Regions from separate parts of the Paraburkholderia sp. RCC_158 genome, predicted to be linked through region 2. Evidence: predicted binding sites of a transcription regulator. Region 2 holds the regulator's gene; the other holds the start of a gene.

Region 1 (8,611 bases), on a different contig from region 2:
TACGGAAGCGAGGACGGCAACATCGAAATTTCGGTCAAGAGCGCGACCGAGCCGCTCGATAATCGCGTTGTCGTGACCGTGCGCGACGACGGCCCCGGTGTGGCCTCGGCAGATGTCGCGCGTCTGACCAGCCGGTTTTTTCGCGCCACCGGCAACCAGGCGACCGGCAGCGGTCTTGGCCTCTCGATTGTCGCGCGCATCGCGGAACATTTTGGCGCGACCGTGCGCTTCGGGCCTGGCCTCGAGAGCCGCGGACTCGCCGTGGAACTATCGTTCCCCGCCTCTGGCGCCGCGCCTGACGAGCGACTGAAGGCCGCGGCCTAGCGGCGGTTGGTATCGCAGGCGACGCGGGTGTCGGGCACGCGCAGAAGTACGGAGCTACTTTCCGCTACTAGATACCCGGCATCATCTGATACGGCTCGGTGTGATCTTCCACACGCTTGACGCCGGGTATGTTCTGCGCCGCGACGCGCACGGCATCCACTGCGTCGGCCGACTGGAAAACGCCCCATAGATGCACGACGCCGTCTGTCACCACGATATTGCGGCCAGCAAAGCCCCATCTGCGCCCCGCCAGTTCGCCCATGAGGACCGCGCGAATTTCCGCGTCCGAGAGCGTGGCGTCCGACACCGGTTCATGGGGCACGCTCGCGAGCGCCTGGACGAGATTGGCACGACTCACGATGCCGACCACCTGTCCCCGTTCCGTCACCGGCACGCGTTTGATGTGCCGTGCTTCGAGAATGCCCGCAACTTCGCCAAGCGGCGTGTCAGGCTGCACGGTCACCACATCGGTCGTCATCACATCGCTCACCTTGGCCGCATGCGTCTTGACGTAATCGCGCGCCTCGTGCCTCGCGGACCAGAAATCGAGCCACGACGCGCGCCTGGTCTCGTCGGTTCCGATCTCGCTGCGGCGAAGCAGATCACCTTCGCTGATGATGCCGACGATGCTGCCGTCCGTATCCAGCACTGGCGCGCCGCTGATGCCGTTATCGACAAACATCTTGGCGACCTGACGAATGGTCATGTCGGGCGTGGCCGAGACAACGGCGTCGGTCATGACATCGGATGCGCGCATGGTAAGCCTTCTGAAGGTTGGGCGTTGAAGCGAGGGGCAACGCGACAAACCCCTGTGCTATTCAAGGTTAGGCGTGTGCGGCACCGTTCTGTTTGACGTGGATCATGTCGGCGAGGCTCGAATGCCGGCTGACGCTCGAACGAGCGTTTACGCCACTTCGATGATGACCTTCAATGCATGAGATCGGGCCGCATCGCCGAAAGTCTCGTAGGCTTTCAATACATCGTCGAGCTTGAAGCGATGCGTGATCAGGCTCGCGGCGTCGAGCCGGCCGGCGCGCACGGTCTTTAACAGCATCGGCGTACTGACCGTATCGACGAGACACGTCGTGATCGAGATGTTGCGATCCCACAGCGATTCCAGACGCAGATCCGCCTTCACGCCATGCACGCCCACGTTGGCGATGACGCCACCAGGCGCCACCAGCGCCTGGCATAACTCGAAAGTTTCGGGCACACCCACGGCCTCGATCACGCAATCCGCGCCCGTTCCGGCGGTGAGCTTCATGACCTTTGCCACCGGATCGTCGACGCCGCTATCGACGCACGCCGTCGCCCCGAAGCGCGACGCCACTTCCAGACGGTAAGGGTCGCGGTCGATGATCACTATCTGCGCCGGCGAATAGAACTGCGCGGTAAGCAGCGACGCGAGTCCGATCGGCCCCGCGCCGACAATCGCCACCGTGCTTCCCGGTTCAACCTTGCCGTTGAGAACACCGCATTCAAAGCCGGTCGGCAGGATGTCGGAAAGCATCACTAGCGCCTCTTCGTCCGCGCCTGCGAAAATGCGGTACAGGCTTGTTTCCGCGTGAGGAATGCGCACGTACTCCGCTTGCGTGCCGTCGATCCGGTTGCCAAGAATCCATCCGCCCGTCGCGCAGTGCGAGTACACTCCGCGCCGGCAGTAGTCGCACTTGCCACACGACGAAATGCACGAGATAAGCACAGGGTCGCCCTCTTTCAGCGTGCTGACGGCAGCGCCAACCTGATAGACGATTCCCACTCCTTCATGGCCGAGAATGCGCCCCGGCTCGCAGGTGGGGACATCGCCCTTCAGGATATGCAGGTCGGTGCCGCAGATCGTCGTGCGCGTCACCTTGACGATGGCGTCGGTGGGCGACGCGAGTTGCGGCATCGGCCGCTCGTCGAGCGATGTTTGCCCGGCGCCGTGATAAACCAGTGCTTTCACGAGATGACTCCAATGATCAGAGAGACGAGCGGCTAGTTCAGATCAAAGCGGCGCCTCGCGCTTTGCGTCAGTGGGCTCGCGAACCAGCAGAACGGGGCACGTCGCATGGCGGAGAAAACGCTCCGCAACGCTGCCGATCACCATGCGCCGCAATCCGCGCCGTCCGTGAGTGCCCATCACGACAAGGTCCGCGCCGCTCCACTGAACGAAGCGCAGCAACGTGCCGGCGATGTCTTCGGCGATGCCCCGCGTTTCCACGATCTCCGTGTCGCCCACGACGTCCATCTCGCGCATCTGTTTCTGTGCGCCATCGAGCAGCGTGGTTCCGACCTGCCGCGCGGCGCCGCTCAGAAGATGCGGATCGCAAGCGCCTGCGTAGGTGAACGCGGCCGACTGATCGAGCACGTAGACGGCCGTCAACCTGCCGCGCGAGAGCTTCGTCAACTGAATCGCTTCGCTCAGCGCGCGCTTGGCTGCGTCGCTGCCGTCGAGTGCCACCACGATGTGTGCGTACATGTTTGCCTCCGCCCGATCTGCACGTTTCCGTCGACCGTTGCGGCAGCGAAAGCCACCTGGAGCAGCGAGTCGATGAGAGAATCATGAGCGCGTATCCGCATCTGACGATCGACCTGCGTCAACGAGGTCGCAGCGCCGCGCACGGTGCGCATCGTTTGGTTCAGTGCAACGCTCGTGGCGGAAAGAACGACTGGCAACGGACGGCGCGAAGACGCGCCCGCCTATGCGCTCGTCGAAACGGGCACTGGAAGGTTCAATGTATTGATGATGAGGAGACAGCGTCAGAGCAGGGTCTGGCCGCTGGTGGTGGCAATGCTTGGTGGCAAAGCTTGGTGGCAATGCTCGGAGCGCCGCTGACGTCAGCAAGCGGCCGCCACGCAGCGAGGCGATCATGAGTTGCCGTCGCGTGCGGAATTGAGCAACCACACGAAGCACGCAACGCCACCGACTACACCGGCAACGCCATAACGAAAAAATGACGGCTCGTCGAACAGCAAGCCTCGGATCGACACCCCTATGCCCGCGAGCGCCACAAAAACGGCGATTGCCGAAAATAAGATCCTGCCGTCCGAGCCAGTCATGATGTCCTCCAACGCGATGATTAAAGTCGTAACGACATCATCGGTCAGAAGACGTGGGCGCTCTTGATCGAGGTCAAGCGTAAGAGCCGCGATGGTGCGACGCATTGCGCTCTGTCTTCGGCGGCTGCAAATTAACGGCTAAATCCAGGCGGATTACCGCTCACAGAAATCCGCCGCGCCGCTTCAGAACGAATGGCGCATGCCGATGCGCACATCAGCCTGCGTGCTGGTCGACGACGGCGTGAAGCTATAGCCGATCACCGCGTTCACACCATCCGATGCGCGCAGATAATCGCCCGAGATGTACACATCCGTGCGTTTCGACAACAGGTAGTGAAGCCCGAGCGAGCCCTGATTCCAGTGGTTTCCTTCAAACCGCGTGTGCTGATAGCCGCCGTAGAGCATCAACGCCGGCGTGAACGTATACGAAGCGCCGCCCTCATAAACCTGCATATGCGAGGTCTGGCCAAGGCCCTTGATCGTCGTGTAAGTGAAGTTGCCGCTCAGCATCACATTGCCGATCGTATAAGCGGCGCCGACTGCAAACGCGCCCTGCCTGTCGACCGGAAATGAAGTCGAGCTATACAGATCTGTAACCGCGCCGGTTGCAGGATCGACGGAAACGGTCGGCCTGCCGAGGAAAGTATGCGTGCCGATCATCGCGTACGGATCGAACGCATAGATGCCGAACGGGTTGTTCAACTGCGTATAAGCGGCGCCCATGTTGAACGGACCGTGCTCATAGCGCGCGCCCACGCTCCATGCGCTTTTCTGATGGAAGTCGCCGGCCGTGTTGCCGAACGAGTACATGCCGCCGAAAGAAAAGCCGGATATATCGGCGGAGAGAAACTTGATCGAGTTTGGCAGCCGGTCGCCGTTCATCCGGTCGAAGTCGCCCTGGTGAATCGCGTAACCGCTTGCCCACGCGGATATGTTGTACAGGTACGCGAATTCTTCGGTCATGTCGAGCTGGTTACCAAACGACAAGGTGCCCCAGTTGTTCTTCAGACCGACATACGCCTGGCGTCCGAACTCAGCGCCACCGAATCCAAGTTGTCCATTGCCTACGTGGAAACCCGACTCGAGTACGAATACCGCCTGCAAGCCGCCGCCGAGATCTTCGACGCCCTTGAAGCCGATCCGGTTGCCATACGAAATGCCGTCGTCGAACTTCACCTGGTGGGAACCACCGGCGTTGTTCACGTACGTAATGCCGGCGTCCAGAATGCCGTACAGCGTGACGCTGCTTTGTGCATGGACAGCCGTTGGCGCACATACCGCACTTGCTGCAATAGCGAGTCCCGAAAGACTGACGGCATTTCTCTTCTTCATCTAATTCTCCCCTGCTCTATGCCTGCACAATTCGTTGGATAAAGCGATCCCTGCCGCGCGGCTTTCAGGCGTGCGGCATTTCTCGCATGACGGGCAGTTCGAAACCGGTTGAGACCGGTCGATAAGACCTGGCTGCTATTTGTTGAGCATTAAAATTCCGCCAGGCCGGCATCGACGAGTCAAGAATACGGGTCCAGATTTACGGCGAATCGATTGGATGCGACATGAATCTGTCGCCTCGCGACCTGGCGATTGCAATGGCCTTTGTTATTTCACACCGAGCGCCGTTTGCACGGCTTGCAACCCATTGGCGCCATTCGCGGTGCTCACGCCGTCGAGCCACGCTTTGAGCAGATCGGGATGACGCTTGAGTGCTTCGGTTGCGGCCACATCGACACTGGTTTTCTTTTCCAGTACTTCAGTAATCACGCCGTTTTCCAGGTCGACGTTAAACGTAAGCTGCCTGAAAAGACGGCCGACATTCGGACACTGCTCCGCATAGCCGCTGCGCGCAACGGTGTTCACGGTGGCGCCGCCGTAGTTCGGACCAAAGTACTTGTCGCCTCCGTCCAGATACGACAGTTTGAACTTCGTATTCATCACATGCGGCTCCCACGCAAGAAAGACGATCCACTTCTTCTCACGCACGGCCCGCTCCACTTGTGTGAGCATGCCCGTCTCACTCGATTCCACCACCTTCCAGCTATCGAGCCCGAACGCCTTGTCGTCCACCATTTTCTTGATGTTCTGGTTGGCCGGCGCGCCCGGTTCAATGCCGTATATCTTGCTGTCGAACTTGTCGGCATTCTTCGCGAGATCCGCGAACGAATGGACGCCGGCCGCCGCCACATAGTCGGGCACCGCAAGCGTGAACTTCGCATTGCTCAGGTTCGGATGCACGACCACGATCGACTTTTCTTTTTCGAAAGGTTTGACGACCGGCGCCTGCGCGGGCATCCAGTTGCCGAGGAATACGTCGATTTGCCCTTTTTTCAGGCCCTGATACGTAATCGGCACCGACAGGTTCGCGACCTTCTGCTTATAGCCGAGCGCCTTCAGCACGACGCCGGTCATCGCATTCGTTGCGTCGATGTCGGTCCATCCCGGCCCCGCCATGTTGACCTGCATGCACGATTGCGGCTCGGCGGCCGACGCAAAGCTCGCCGCCGCGCATAGCAGCGCAACGCCGGACATGGCCTGTTTGAATAGCTTGTTCATCATCGCGGCTTCCTGTGAGTGGGTGAATCGTTAGCGTGGAGCGTCGGGCGTAGCGGTGCAAGACAAGTGGGACAACTCAGTGCGCGACTGCGGGAAAGCGCGCCATCGCCTCGAACGTATCGAGGTCGATGTGGTTGCGCATATAGCGCTGGCTTGCATCGACGAGCGGTTGCCAGTCCCATGAAGCAACCGTGCCTTGCGTGGTCGCGGCGAAGTGAAAACGGCGACGACGCTGGCTCTGCAGCACCTCCTGATGCAGCGCGGCGAGATTCCAGCGAGCGGCAATCTCTTTGCGGAATGCTTCGACCTGAGCGGCGTACTCCGCGTTGAATGCGAGATTCGCGCGCTCCAGCGGATCGGCCTGCACATCGTAGAGCTGATCAGGATCGGCCGGCGTGTGAATGAACTTGAAGCGCCCGCGCCGAAGCATGACGATCGGTGCAATTGCACCTTCAGCGAGGTACTCGCCGATCGCTTCATCATGACCGCCCCGCTCTCCCAGAAGATGCGGCATGAGACTATGTCCGTCGAGCGAATCGGGCCACGCCGCGGGTGGTTCGCCACGCGCGAGTTCGACAAGCGTGGGCAGCAGATCGAGATGCGATACCGAAGCAGTCACACGATGCGCGTCGAATTGCTGCGGCGCATGCACGATTAGCGGCACGCGGCAACCACCTTCGAAGAACGTCATCTTGTACCAGAGTCCGCGCTCGCCGAGCATTTCGCCGTGGTCGGAAGTGACGACAATGATCGTATCGTTCGCGAGCCCGGCCTCTTCCAATGCTTCGAGAATCGCGCCGAACTGATCGTCGACATAGGAAATCGCGCCGTAATACGCACGCCGTGCGTTGCGGATCTGCTGCCCGGTCGGCGGCGTGCGATCGGTTTCGCAAACGTGACGCAGGCGCTTCGAATGCGGATCGGCTTCGTCGAATGAATCGCGGTGCATGGGCATGTTGATCTCTTCGTCCTGGTACATGTCCCAGTACTTCTGCGGAATGGCATACGGATCGTGTGGATGCGTCAGCGAGGCGACCATGCAGAACGGCCGTGCATCTTTACCCGCGTGACGTTCGCGCGCAATGTCGAAGAGCTTCTGGCGCGTGGTGAACGTCACTTCGTCGTCGAAATCGAGCTGGTTGGTGCGCACGCAAGGGCCGGCGTCGATCACGGAACTCATGTTGTGATACCACGTAGGGCGCGCTTCGAAGTCGTCCCAATTCGGTGTCCAGCCAAAGTCGGCGGGATAAATGTCGGTAGTGAGGCGCTCTTCGAAACCATGCAACTGATCGGCGCCGCAGAAATGCATCTTGCCGGAGAGAATCGTGCGATAGCCTTCCGCGCGCAGATAATGCGCGAATGTCAGCGTTTGCGACGGAAATTCTGCTGCGTTGTCGTAAGCGCCAATTGCCGACGGCAGCTTGCCGGAGAGAAACGAGAAACGCGACGGCGCGCATAACGGGCTCGCGCAGTACGCGGAATCGAAAACCACGCCCTGCTTTGCCAGACGATCGAGGTTGGGTGTTCGGGTGAGCGGGTGGCCGTACGCGGAGAGCGCGAACGGAGTCATCTGGTCGGCCATCAGAATAAGAATATTCTTTTTGCTGTCAAGCATTGGAGCGCGCCTCGAATAAAATCATGAATGTCAGTGCAAGTACCTGTGCCGGTGCATCTGCAACAACAGCCGCATTTGAGCGGTGCTCTTGGAGCGCGTGCGGCATCAACGTCACTATTGCCGTTCAATTCGGCGCTGTGAAGACGGCAATTCGTTATGTGCCTATAAGGGGGCGTTATGTCGAGGCAGGACCGCTTGCCGCCAATGCAGGCATTGACGATGTTCGAATCCGCCGCGCGGCTCGCGAGCTTTACGGCGGCCGCGCGCGAGTTGGGCTCCACGCAGCCGGCAGTAAGCCAGCGCATCGTGCAACTGGAAGAAACGCTGGGCGCGCCGCTTTTCGAGCGCGGTCATCGTGGCGTGCGGCTCACGGAAGACGGCGAGCGCCTTTTTGAAGCCGTGCGTCATGCGCTCGACACGATCCGCGTTGCCACCGCCGAAATCCGCGCGCGCCGCACGCCGCAAACGCTTACGCTATCCACCGACTTCGGCTTCGCAACCTATTGGCTCATGCCGCGGCTTTCGCAATTCAAGGCGCTCATGCCCGATGTCGACGTCAAGATCATTACGTCGCAAAGCGTATTCGATCCATCGCACGATCAGACCGATGTGGCGATTGCATTCGGCGACGAACATGCGGACTGGAATGCACGCAGCGTGGTCAAACTTTTTCCCGAGCGTGTGACGCCGGTGTGCAGTCCGGCGTTTTTCGCGGCGCATCCGCCGCTCACGTCGCCCTCCGAACTGCTCACGCTGCCGCTGCTTCATCTCGAACCCACGCAACCGGCGCGCTGGCTGTCATGGGCCGACTGGTTCGCGGCGCATGGTCTTGTCGCGCCTGCCGCGCATCGCGGCATCACGTTCAACAGCTTCACGCTCGTCGCCCATGCGGCGATCATGGGCCAGGGCGTGGCGCTCGGCTGGGCGCCGCTCATCGACGAATTGCTTGCAACGGGGCAGCTCGTCGAACTGTTCGATGCGCCGGTGGTCACCGAGCGCGGCTATATGCTGGTCACGCAACGCGCGGCCACGCCGGTGGTCGACGCTTTCCGCCAATGGCTGCTCGGCGAATGCGGGCTC
Region 2 (8,611 bases):
GCAACCAAGCAGGCCGACGATCCGCACGCGGATATCTGAGGTCGCCGCAACGGCGTGCGGCATGCGGCATGCGGCAATCGGCAGCATCAAGGCTGCCCGCCGCGTTGCAATGCGCGATGAGTCACGTGATCGTCCAGCAAGCGCCGCATCGTCGCGAGCAGGATCGCGCCGTCCACGGGCTTGCGCAGGAATCCGTCGAAGCTCACGAAGGCGGGCGGGCTTGGTTCTCCCGAGACGAGTATGAACGCGACGTCGGCGAGACCCGGCAGCGTGCGCAACCGGTGGCATAGCTCGCTGCCCGACATGACCGGCATGCGCCAGTCGGCAACCACCACGTCGACCGGCGCGGCCATGAACTGCGCGAGCGCCGACTTGCCGTCGAGCGCCGTCTTTACTTCGTAACCCCCCGCGGCGCAGACGGCGCTCCATGCATCGAGCGCCTCGGCGTCGTCATCGACCAGCAGTACGGTTGCCATGTGCAATTGTCCTATCGCTTCGACGACCTGCTTCGCAACCCGCATGCCAACGCGCGCTGCCCGCTTGCGCGAGCCGGCGTGCCCGTAGGCAAGCCGCGAAATCAGGCTGTGAAACGAAGCCGGAAAGCGCGAGGCTGCCGCCATGCGGCATGGTTAATTGCCGCTCGCGAGAGCCTCGCGTGTTGCTGCCTGTTGTTGTTAACAATAGCAACTCAATCGCACCTCGGCAGGCAAACCGCTTGACGTTGCAACGTCAGCCGCGCGCGAGAGCAGCCGCGACGAGGCGCTGCTGTTCGTCGCGATGCGCGCGTATCGACGAGTGAGCGCCCGACGGACTTTCGCGCCGGCACACGTCGACAATGCGGCAGTTCGCCGGCACCGCCTGCTCGATTTCGTCGCGTACGAAATGCCATGCGCCGTGCTTCTTTTCCTCTTCCTGCGCCCACACCACTTCCTCGAGTTGCGGGAAGGCGGCGAGCGCAACGGCAAGCTCGCTCGTCGGAAACGGATACAACTGCTCGACGCGGATGAGCGCGGTTCGCGTGTCGCCGCCAGCATCGCGCGCTGCCTGCAAGTCATAGAAGAACTTGCCGCTCGACAGCACGACGCGCGTCACGTCTTGCGGCGAAGCGACGCCGCTATCGTGCAGCACCGGAAGAAACGCGCCGCCGATCAACTCGCCGAGCGGCGAATGCGAGCGCGCATTGCCATAGAGCTGTCCTTTCGGCGACATCACGACGAGCGGCTTCGGCTCCGCGCTCAACGCCTGCTCGCGCAGCATATGGAACCATTGCAATGACGTCGACGGCATCACGACCTTCATGTTGCCGCCCGCGCATAGTTGCAGAAAGCGGCTGACATACCCGGTCGAATGCTCGGGACCGACGCCTTCGTGGCCATGCGGCAGCAGCATCGTCAAACCGGAGCGCTGGTCCCACTTGTACTCGCCCGCGGCAATGTATTGGTCGATGATCACTTGCGCGCCGTTCACGAAGTCGCCGAACTGCGCTTCCCAGATTGCCAGGTGCGAGCCGGTCTGCACGCTGTAGCCGTATTCGAAACCCAGCACCGCCTCTTCGGTCAGCGGCGAGTTGACGATGTCGAACTCGCCTTGATGCACACCGAGGTTTTGCAGCGGCACATAAGGCTCGGTCGCGTTTGCGGTGTCGCTTGCCGCGTTGCCTTGCGAATGCCACACCGCATGCCGATGCATGAATGTGCCGCGACCGACGTCCATGCCGGAGATGCGCACACTATGGCCGTCGTCAAGCAACGTCGCATAAGCCAGGTTTTCCGCGAAGCACCAGTCGACGGCCGCGGTTTCATCGGCGACGCTCTTTTGCCACTGCGCGGTGATGTTGCGCAGCAACTCGTGCAGCCGGAACGCGGGCGGCGTGCGAGTCAACGCCGCGGTCAACGACTGCATGCGCGCGAGCGACAACGGCCGCGTGCGCTTTGTCCGGTTGCCGTGAGACCGTGACGAAGTTCGCGCGGACGGCGGCGTCGTCTGAAGCTCCTTCAACGCTTCTGCACGCAGCACGTCGAGCGGCGTGTCTTCGCCGATGGCCGCGTGATACAACTCGGTGACGGTCTGATGCATCGCGATCGCCGCTTGCTGCAACGGCTGCGTGAGCGCGGGGATGTCATGCTCCGAGTGACCCAGACGCCGATAGCCGATCAGGTCGATGATCACATCGGCCTCGTGCTCCATCCGGTATTGCAATGCGAGCTTCGCGGCGCGCATCACTTCGTCGGGACGATCGGCGTTCACGCGGATCACGGGCGCGTCGATCATCCGCGCAATGTCCGTGCAATACGAATACGCTTCGGCGTCCATCCGGTTCGGCGTCGTGAAGCCGATCTGATTGTTCACGATCACATGGATCGTGCCGCCCAATGCATAGCCGTCCTTGCGTGTCATGTTGAGCGTTTCCATCACGATGCCCTGGCCCGCGAAGGCGGCGTCGCCGTGCATGACGAGCGGCAGGCAGCCGAAGCCGCGATGCTCGTCCTGGTACGCGCGCGCCATGCCGCTCACGACCGGATAGACGCTTTGCAAGTGCGACGGATTGGGCGCAAGGAAGATCGCGACATCGCCGTCTTGCGTCTTTCTCACCGTGTTGGCGCCGAGGTGATACGGCAGATCGCGCTGCACGGCCGCGGCTTCCGAATCGGGATCGAGACAATCGACCAGCTTCGCCGGATCGAAGTCCATCACGTTGGCAAGCACATTCAGGCGCCCGCGATGCGGCATGCCCGCGAACACCTGCCGAACGCCATGAGCGGCAGCCTGATCGACGATTGCTTCGATGAGCGGCACGAGGCTCTCGCAACCTTCGAGCGAGAAGCGCTTCGCATGTTCGAATCGCGCCGCCACATGACGCTCCCACGTTTCAGCGGCCACAAGACGGCGCAGCACACGGCGGCGCGGCTCGCGCGCCGGCAACGGCGCAAGCTGCTCCGTCTTGAGCCACGCGGACAACTGGGCGCGGCGCTGCTGATCGCGGATGCCGGTCAGATCGAGGCCGATCGCGCCGCAATAGACGCGCCGCAATTGCCGCTCGAGTTCATGCACCGCAGCCGAAGGCGGCAGCAGCGGATTTTCGGCGCCGATCGGCTGCGCCGGATCGAGCCCATGAAACACAGGGTCGAGTTCGGGCACCTCGGGCACGGGCGCAAGGCGCAGCGGATCGAGCGACGCCTGACGATGACCGTGCTGACGGAACGCGTCGATGAAGCGCCGGACCTGCAGCGTCCGCGCTACCGGCGACAGGTCGCCTGCCGGTTCGATAACCGCGCCGGCTGGCGAGCGTGAAAGAACAATCGATTCGGAAGAGACGTGGGACATGTTGGATAGCGTGCGGAAGAAACCGTTAATCGGATTCCGCTGTCCGCATGCGAATGCTCGGGGCGTACGCCCGCGACGGCAACGCGACGGTTGGCCGTGATCTTCGGCAGACAGCGAAACGGGAAAGAGCGCGATGCGGATGCGGGCTTGCAGCAGCGCTCGGTCTTCTATGTGTTATCGAGCCGGTCCGCGCGACCGGCTCGTGTCTCCGTCCGTTGCCTGCCTCGACTTCTACTGGGCCGACACGAGCCAAGCACCCGCATCGCTGACATCATTCGAGCGATGCGCATGCGAGTCGCGCGTGACGCGACGTTGTTTCGACGTGGCGTCGTCGAGCTTGAAGGTGCTGACGGTCTGCGTGAGTTGCTGCGCCTGGTCTTGCAGAGCCTGCGCCGCGGCGGCGCTTTGCTCGACGAGCGCGGCGTTTTCCTGCGTCACCTTGTCCATCTGCGTGACGGCGTGGTTGATCTGCTCGATGCCTTCGCTTTGCTCCTTGCTCGACGAACTGATCTCGGCCACGATTTCCGTCACATGGCGAATGCTCTTCACGACTTCGCCGATGATCTGTCCGGCTTCCTCGACCATCTTGCCGCCGGTGCCGACCTGACTCACCGAGTCGGCGATCAGCTCCTTGATTTCCTTCGCGGCAACGGCGCTGCGCTGCGCGAGGCCGCGCACTTCGCTCGCGACCACCGCGAAGCCGCGCCCGTGTTCGCCCGCGCGCGCCGCTTCCACCGCTGCGTTGAGCGCGAGAATGTTGGTCTGGAACGCGATGCCGTCGATCACGCCGATGATCTCGACGATCCTGCGCGACGACTCGTTGATGGCGGTCATCGTGCTCACGACCTGGTTCACGGCTTCGCCGCCGCGCACCGCGACATCCGACGCGCTCGACGCAAGCTGATTGGCCTCGCGTGCGTTATCGGCGTTCTGCTTGACCGTCGACGTCAACTGCTCCATCGCGGCCGCCGTCTCTTCGAGCGAGCTCGCCTGATGTTCGGTACGGCTCGACAGGTCCATGTTGCCGCTCGCCACTTCGCGCGTCGCCTGGCTGATCGTGTCCGTGCCCTGGCGCACTTGCGCGACGATGCCGTGCAGATTGCCGGTCATGCGTTCGAGCGCGGTGAGAAGGCGGCCCACTTCATCGGTCGAATCGATGTGCAGATGATGCGTGAGATCGCCGGCCGCGACCGCTTCGGCGAGAACGACCGCACGGTTGATCGGCCGCGTGATGGTGCGCGTGATGAAGATGCCGGTCGCGATCGCGATCACCGTGGCGAACAGCGCAAGCAGAATCATTTGCAGCTTCGCGTTGTGCGCTTCGGCGACGGCTTCGGCGACATCGCGCGCCATCCGGTCCGCCTGCACGTCGACCATCTTGTCGACGAGAACGTAATAAGCGTCCTGCAGCCGCGCCATGTCGCCCTGATAGACGTCGCGCGCGTCCTGCTGCTGGTTCTTGCTGACCAGATCGAAGAAGCTCTTAACGCTCACGCCGTAAGCCGAGCGCGCGTCGAACTGCTGCTTGAAGAGCGCCCTGGTTTCATCGCTCGTCAGGTGCTTTTCGAGCTCGGCGTAGGCTTGCGCATTCGCTTTGCGGATCGCCGCGTAGTCGTCCATGTACTGCTTGGCTTTATCGGGCGACGTGGTCAGCAGCAGATTGCTCAGAATGCCGTTTGCCTTGTATCCGTTGCTCTTGATCTGATTGCTGAGCGCGATCAGCGTATACCGATTGCTGACGATCTCATCCATCTTCGTGTTGGTCGACTCGAGATGCTCGATACCGACGACAGCCGTGCCGACCAGCAGCGCGACCATCAGCGCAAAGGCGGAGCCAAGACGAACCCCGATTTTCAAATTCGAAATCTTCATGTGTCTAATTCCTTCCCCAACCGCTCGATAAAAGTTGTCGCGAAGCGCGCGCAGGTCACCGCATTGCGGCACCGCCCCCGCTTCGGCGTGAACACATCCGCCTCGTCTCAAGGCGGTTCACTCGATGACGCCGACATGGGCGCGTTGTAGTCCGCCCCTTTCTCGTTGCCGCCGCATTCTTCAGACAATATGACGACAAAAACTCCTAAACCTTGAGAGTGGTGTGCGCGAGAAAGAAAAAAATTCGCCAAACGTTTGCGAGTGCGCGGGAAAGTCGCTGGTTGACGCAAACGTTGAGTAAGAGCTCGCGCGGGCGGGAAAGCGCATTCGGACGCTTCCGCGTTTGGAGGACGCAAGGCGCGGCGTTCTGACGTCGCTCAAGAGGCTTGAGCGCGGGAGCGCGTCATTTTGCCGCGAAACGGGGGACAGAGCCGGTGGGACAATCAATCATTACCTCCTGACATCGGCTCAGACATGTTGACCCCTACCGTTGTGATTCCCGCCCCGCCTTCCGCCCCGACTTCCGCCCCGAGTTTGGCCCCGGCTCCCGCCGTTCAGGCCGGCTCCGCCGTCACCTCGCCCGCAGCGCGAGCCAGCCGCCGGGCGACGCCGCGTGCCGCCACGCGCACGCCCACCCGCAGCGCCGCGCGCTGCTCGAGCTGCTCGATGCGGCAGTTGTGCATGCCGCAAGGCTTGTCGAACGACGAACTTTCCAAACTCGAAACGCTGATCTGCTCGGCGCGCTCCGTGCATCGCGGGGAAGCGCTGTACCGCAGCGGCGACCGTTTCGACAACATTTACGCAGTGCGCTCCGGCTCGATGAAAACCGTCATGGCGCACCGCGACGGGCGCGAACAGGTCACGGGCCTGCGGCTTGCCGGCGAAGCGCTCGGCCTCGACGGCATCAGCGAAGACCGGCACGCGTGCAGCGCGCTCGCGCTCGAGGACAGCACCGTGTGCATCGTCCCCTACACCGCGCTCAAGTCGCTGTGCCGCGAAATCGGCTCGATGCAGGAGCGCCTGCACAAGCTGCTCGGCGAGCAGATCGTGCGCGAAGCCGCCCAGATGATGGTGCTCGGCTCGCTGTCGGCGGACGAACGGGTCGCGGCCTTTCTGCTCGACGTCTCCGAGCGCAACGCGCAACGCGGCTATTCGTCGGCGGAGTTCAATCTGCGGATGACGCGCGAGGACATGGGCAGCTACCTCGGCATGACGCTCGAAACCGTGAGCCGCACGCTGTCAAGATTTCAAAAGCGCGGCCTGATCGACACGCAAGGCAAGCACATTCGCATCGTCGATCTGGACGGCTTGCGGCAGGTCTAAACCCCGCGCACAGGGCCGGCCGCGGCCCTTTGCACGTTTTTCCGGCGGGTCTTTTGCCTTGGCATGGCAACTGCGAGCGGGTACAGTCTTTGTTTAGTCCGTCCCCCGCAAGGAGACCCGGCGAAATGAACCGCGATCCCCGCCCGCATCACCCGCTCGTTCAGCGTCTGATCGACGCGCGTCAAGTTACCGACGCTCTCTTCTCCATCGTCAAGCCCGAGTTTCTGTACGAAAGACCGATCCGCGAGCGGCATCGCATCGTGTTTTATATCGGTCACCTCGAAGCTTTCGACCGTAATCTGTTCGATCAGCGTCTGTTCGAACTGCCCGCTTTCGATCCCCAACTCGATCAGCTTTTCGCCTTCGGCATCGATCCGGTTGATGGCGGCTTTCCCACCGATCAACCAGGCGACTGGCCTTCGCTCCAGACCGTGCGCGAGTATGGCCTGCGCGCTCGCGAACAGATCGACCGCGAACTGCGCGCGCTGACCGATTCCGCGCGCGTCGATGCGTCGGAGCAATTGCTGAATGTCGCGATCGAGCATCGGCTGATGCACGCGGAGACGCTTGCGTACATGCTTCATCAATTGCCGCTCGCACAGAAAGTGACCGAGCTGCGCGAGCCTGTCGTGACCGGTCCGGGGCGCGCGAACGGCGTATCGTCGATGGTCCGGGTGCCTGCGGGCTCGGCCACGCTCGGGATGCGGCGCGACGGCGGCCGCTTCGGCTGGGACAACGAGTTCGGCGAATTGCAAGTGGACGTGCCGGCCTTTGAGATCGACCGCTATATGGTGACGAACGGCGCGTTTCGCGCGTTCATCGACGCGGGTGGTTATCGCGAGCCGAAGTGGTGGTCGGAGCAGGATTGGGCGTGGAAGGAAGCCGAGGGCATCGAGCATCCGGCATGCTGGTCGCGGCGCAGCGTCAACAGCGAACGTAACGGTGAAGACAGCGGCGAAGGCAGCGGCCGTCGCGACGAATGGACGTTGCGCACCATGTTCGACGACGTGCCCTTGCCGCTCGACTGGCCCGCGTACGTCAGCCACGCCGAGGCGAGCGCCTATGCGTGCTGGGCCGGCAAGGCGCTGCCCACCGAAGCGCAATGGCAACGCGCCGCGCAGGGCGCGCCGCACGTGGGCTCGGGCAACTTCGATTTCCGTAGCTGGGACCCTCGGCCCGTCGACGCTTATCCCGACAACGTGAGCGCATTCGGCGTGGAAGGCCAGTTTGGCAACGGCTGGGAATGGACGTCGACATTGTTCGACGGCTTGCCGGGGTTCGAGCCGTTTCCGTTCTACCTGGGTTACTCGGCCAATTTCTTCGACGGCAAGCATTTCGTGCTGAAGGGCGGATCGGCGCGCACCGCGCAGTGCATGTTGCGGCCGACGTTTCGCAACTGGTTTCAGCCGCATTATCAGTACGTTTATGCGGGGTTCCGCTGCGTGAGCGCGTGACGAATCACGCATAAGAGAACAAGCCTGCCGAAAAAACCGGCAGGCTTGCTTATGCGTCGCTTCCTGCTCGCGCGACTCGATCAGGCGTTGAAACCGCCGTCGATCGTCAAGCTCGCGCCCGTGACAAATGCCGCTTCCGGGCTGACAACATACGCGACCATCCCTGCGATTTCATCCGGCCGTCCATGACGCGGAAGCGCCATGAAACCGTGCAGCATCGACGCGAAATCGCCAGATTCAGGGTTCATGTCCGTATCGGTCGGACCGGGCTGCACGTTGTTGACCGTGATGCCGCGCGGACCGAGATCGCGCGCGAGACCTTGCACGAGTCCGCGCAACGCGGACTTGCTCATTGCGTACGCGGCGCCGCCGGGAAACGGCATGCGTTCGGCGTTGACGCTGCTGATGTTCACGATACGGCCGCCCTCGCCCATATGCGGCAACACCGCCTTCACCGCGACGAACACAGCGCGCACGTTGACTTGCAGCGTTCTGTCGAAGTCTTCGAGCGAGAACGTCTCGACCGGGCCCAGCGCGAGCACGCCCGCGTTGTTCACGAGAATATCGATCTTGTCGAATTTGCCGGCGACATCGTCGATCGCGCGGCTCACCGCGGCGGCATCGCCCGCGTCCGCTTG

Evidence for each region. Region 2 encodes FNR, which switches genes on or off when oxygen is low (the NO sensors DNR and NnrR bind a similar motif). Its sites were predicted from a motif close to TTGATNNNNATCAA; they were not measured.
Region 1: AB6809_RS28510 (universal stress protein) is a predicted target of FNR. The motif match lies at 2,894-2,907, and genes of this name have one in related genera.

What each region holds. Positions count from the first base shown of each region.
Region 1 covers NZ_JBFUPM010000020.1:60,541-69,151, reverse strand. Annotated here, with positions in the region: gene AB6809_RS28525 (ATP-binding protein) at 1-324, shown strand, start outside; gene AB6809_RS28520 (CBS domain-containing protein) at 392-1,081, opposite strand; gene AB6809_RS28515 (zinc-dependent alcohol dehydrogenase family protein) at 1,229-2,269, opposite strand; gene AB6809_RS28510 (universal stress protein) at 2,312-2,785, opposite strand; gene AB6809_RS28505 (DUF2964 family protein) at 3,175-3,471, opposite strand; gene AB6809_RS28500 (porin) at 3,550-4,698, opposite strand; gene AB6809_RS28495 (choline ABC transporter substrate-binding protein) at 4,966-5,919, opposite strand; gene betC (choline-sulfatase) at 5,993-7,531, opposite strand; gene AB6809_RS28485 (LysR family transcriptional regulator) at 7,709-8,611, shown strand, end outside.
Region 2 covers NZ_JBFUPM010000001.1:498,178-506,788, forward strand. Annotated here, with positions in the region: gene AB6809_RS02240 (universal stress protein) at 1-39, shown strand, start outside; gene AB6809_RS02245 (two-component system response regulator) at 87-476, opposite strand; gene AB6809_RS02250 (2-oxoglutarate dehydrogenase E1 component) at 730-3,324, opposite strand; gene AB6809_RS02255 (methyl-accepting chemotaxis protein) at 3,556-5,196, opposite strand; gene fnr (fumarate/nitrate reduction transcriptional regulator Fnr) at 5,731-6,519, shown strand; gene AB6809_RS02265 (SUMF1/EgtB/PvdO family nonheme iron enzyme) at 6,645-7,973, shown strand; gene AB6809_RS02270 (SDR family oxidoreductase) at 8,054-8,611, opposite strand, start outside.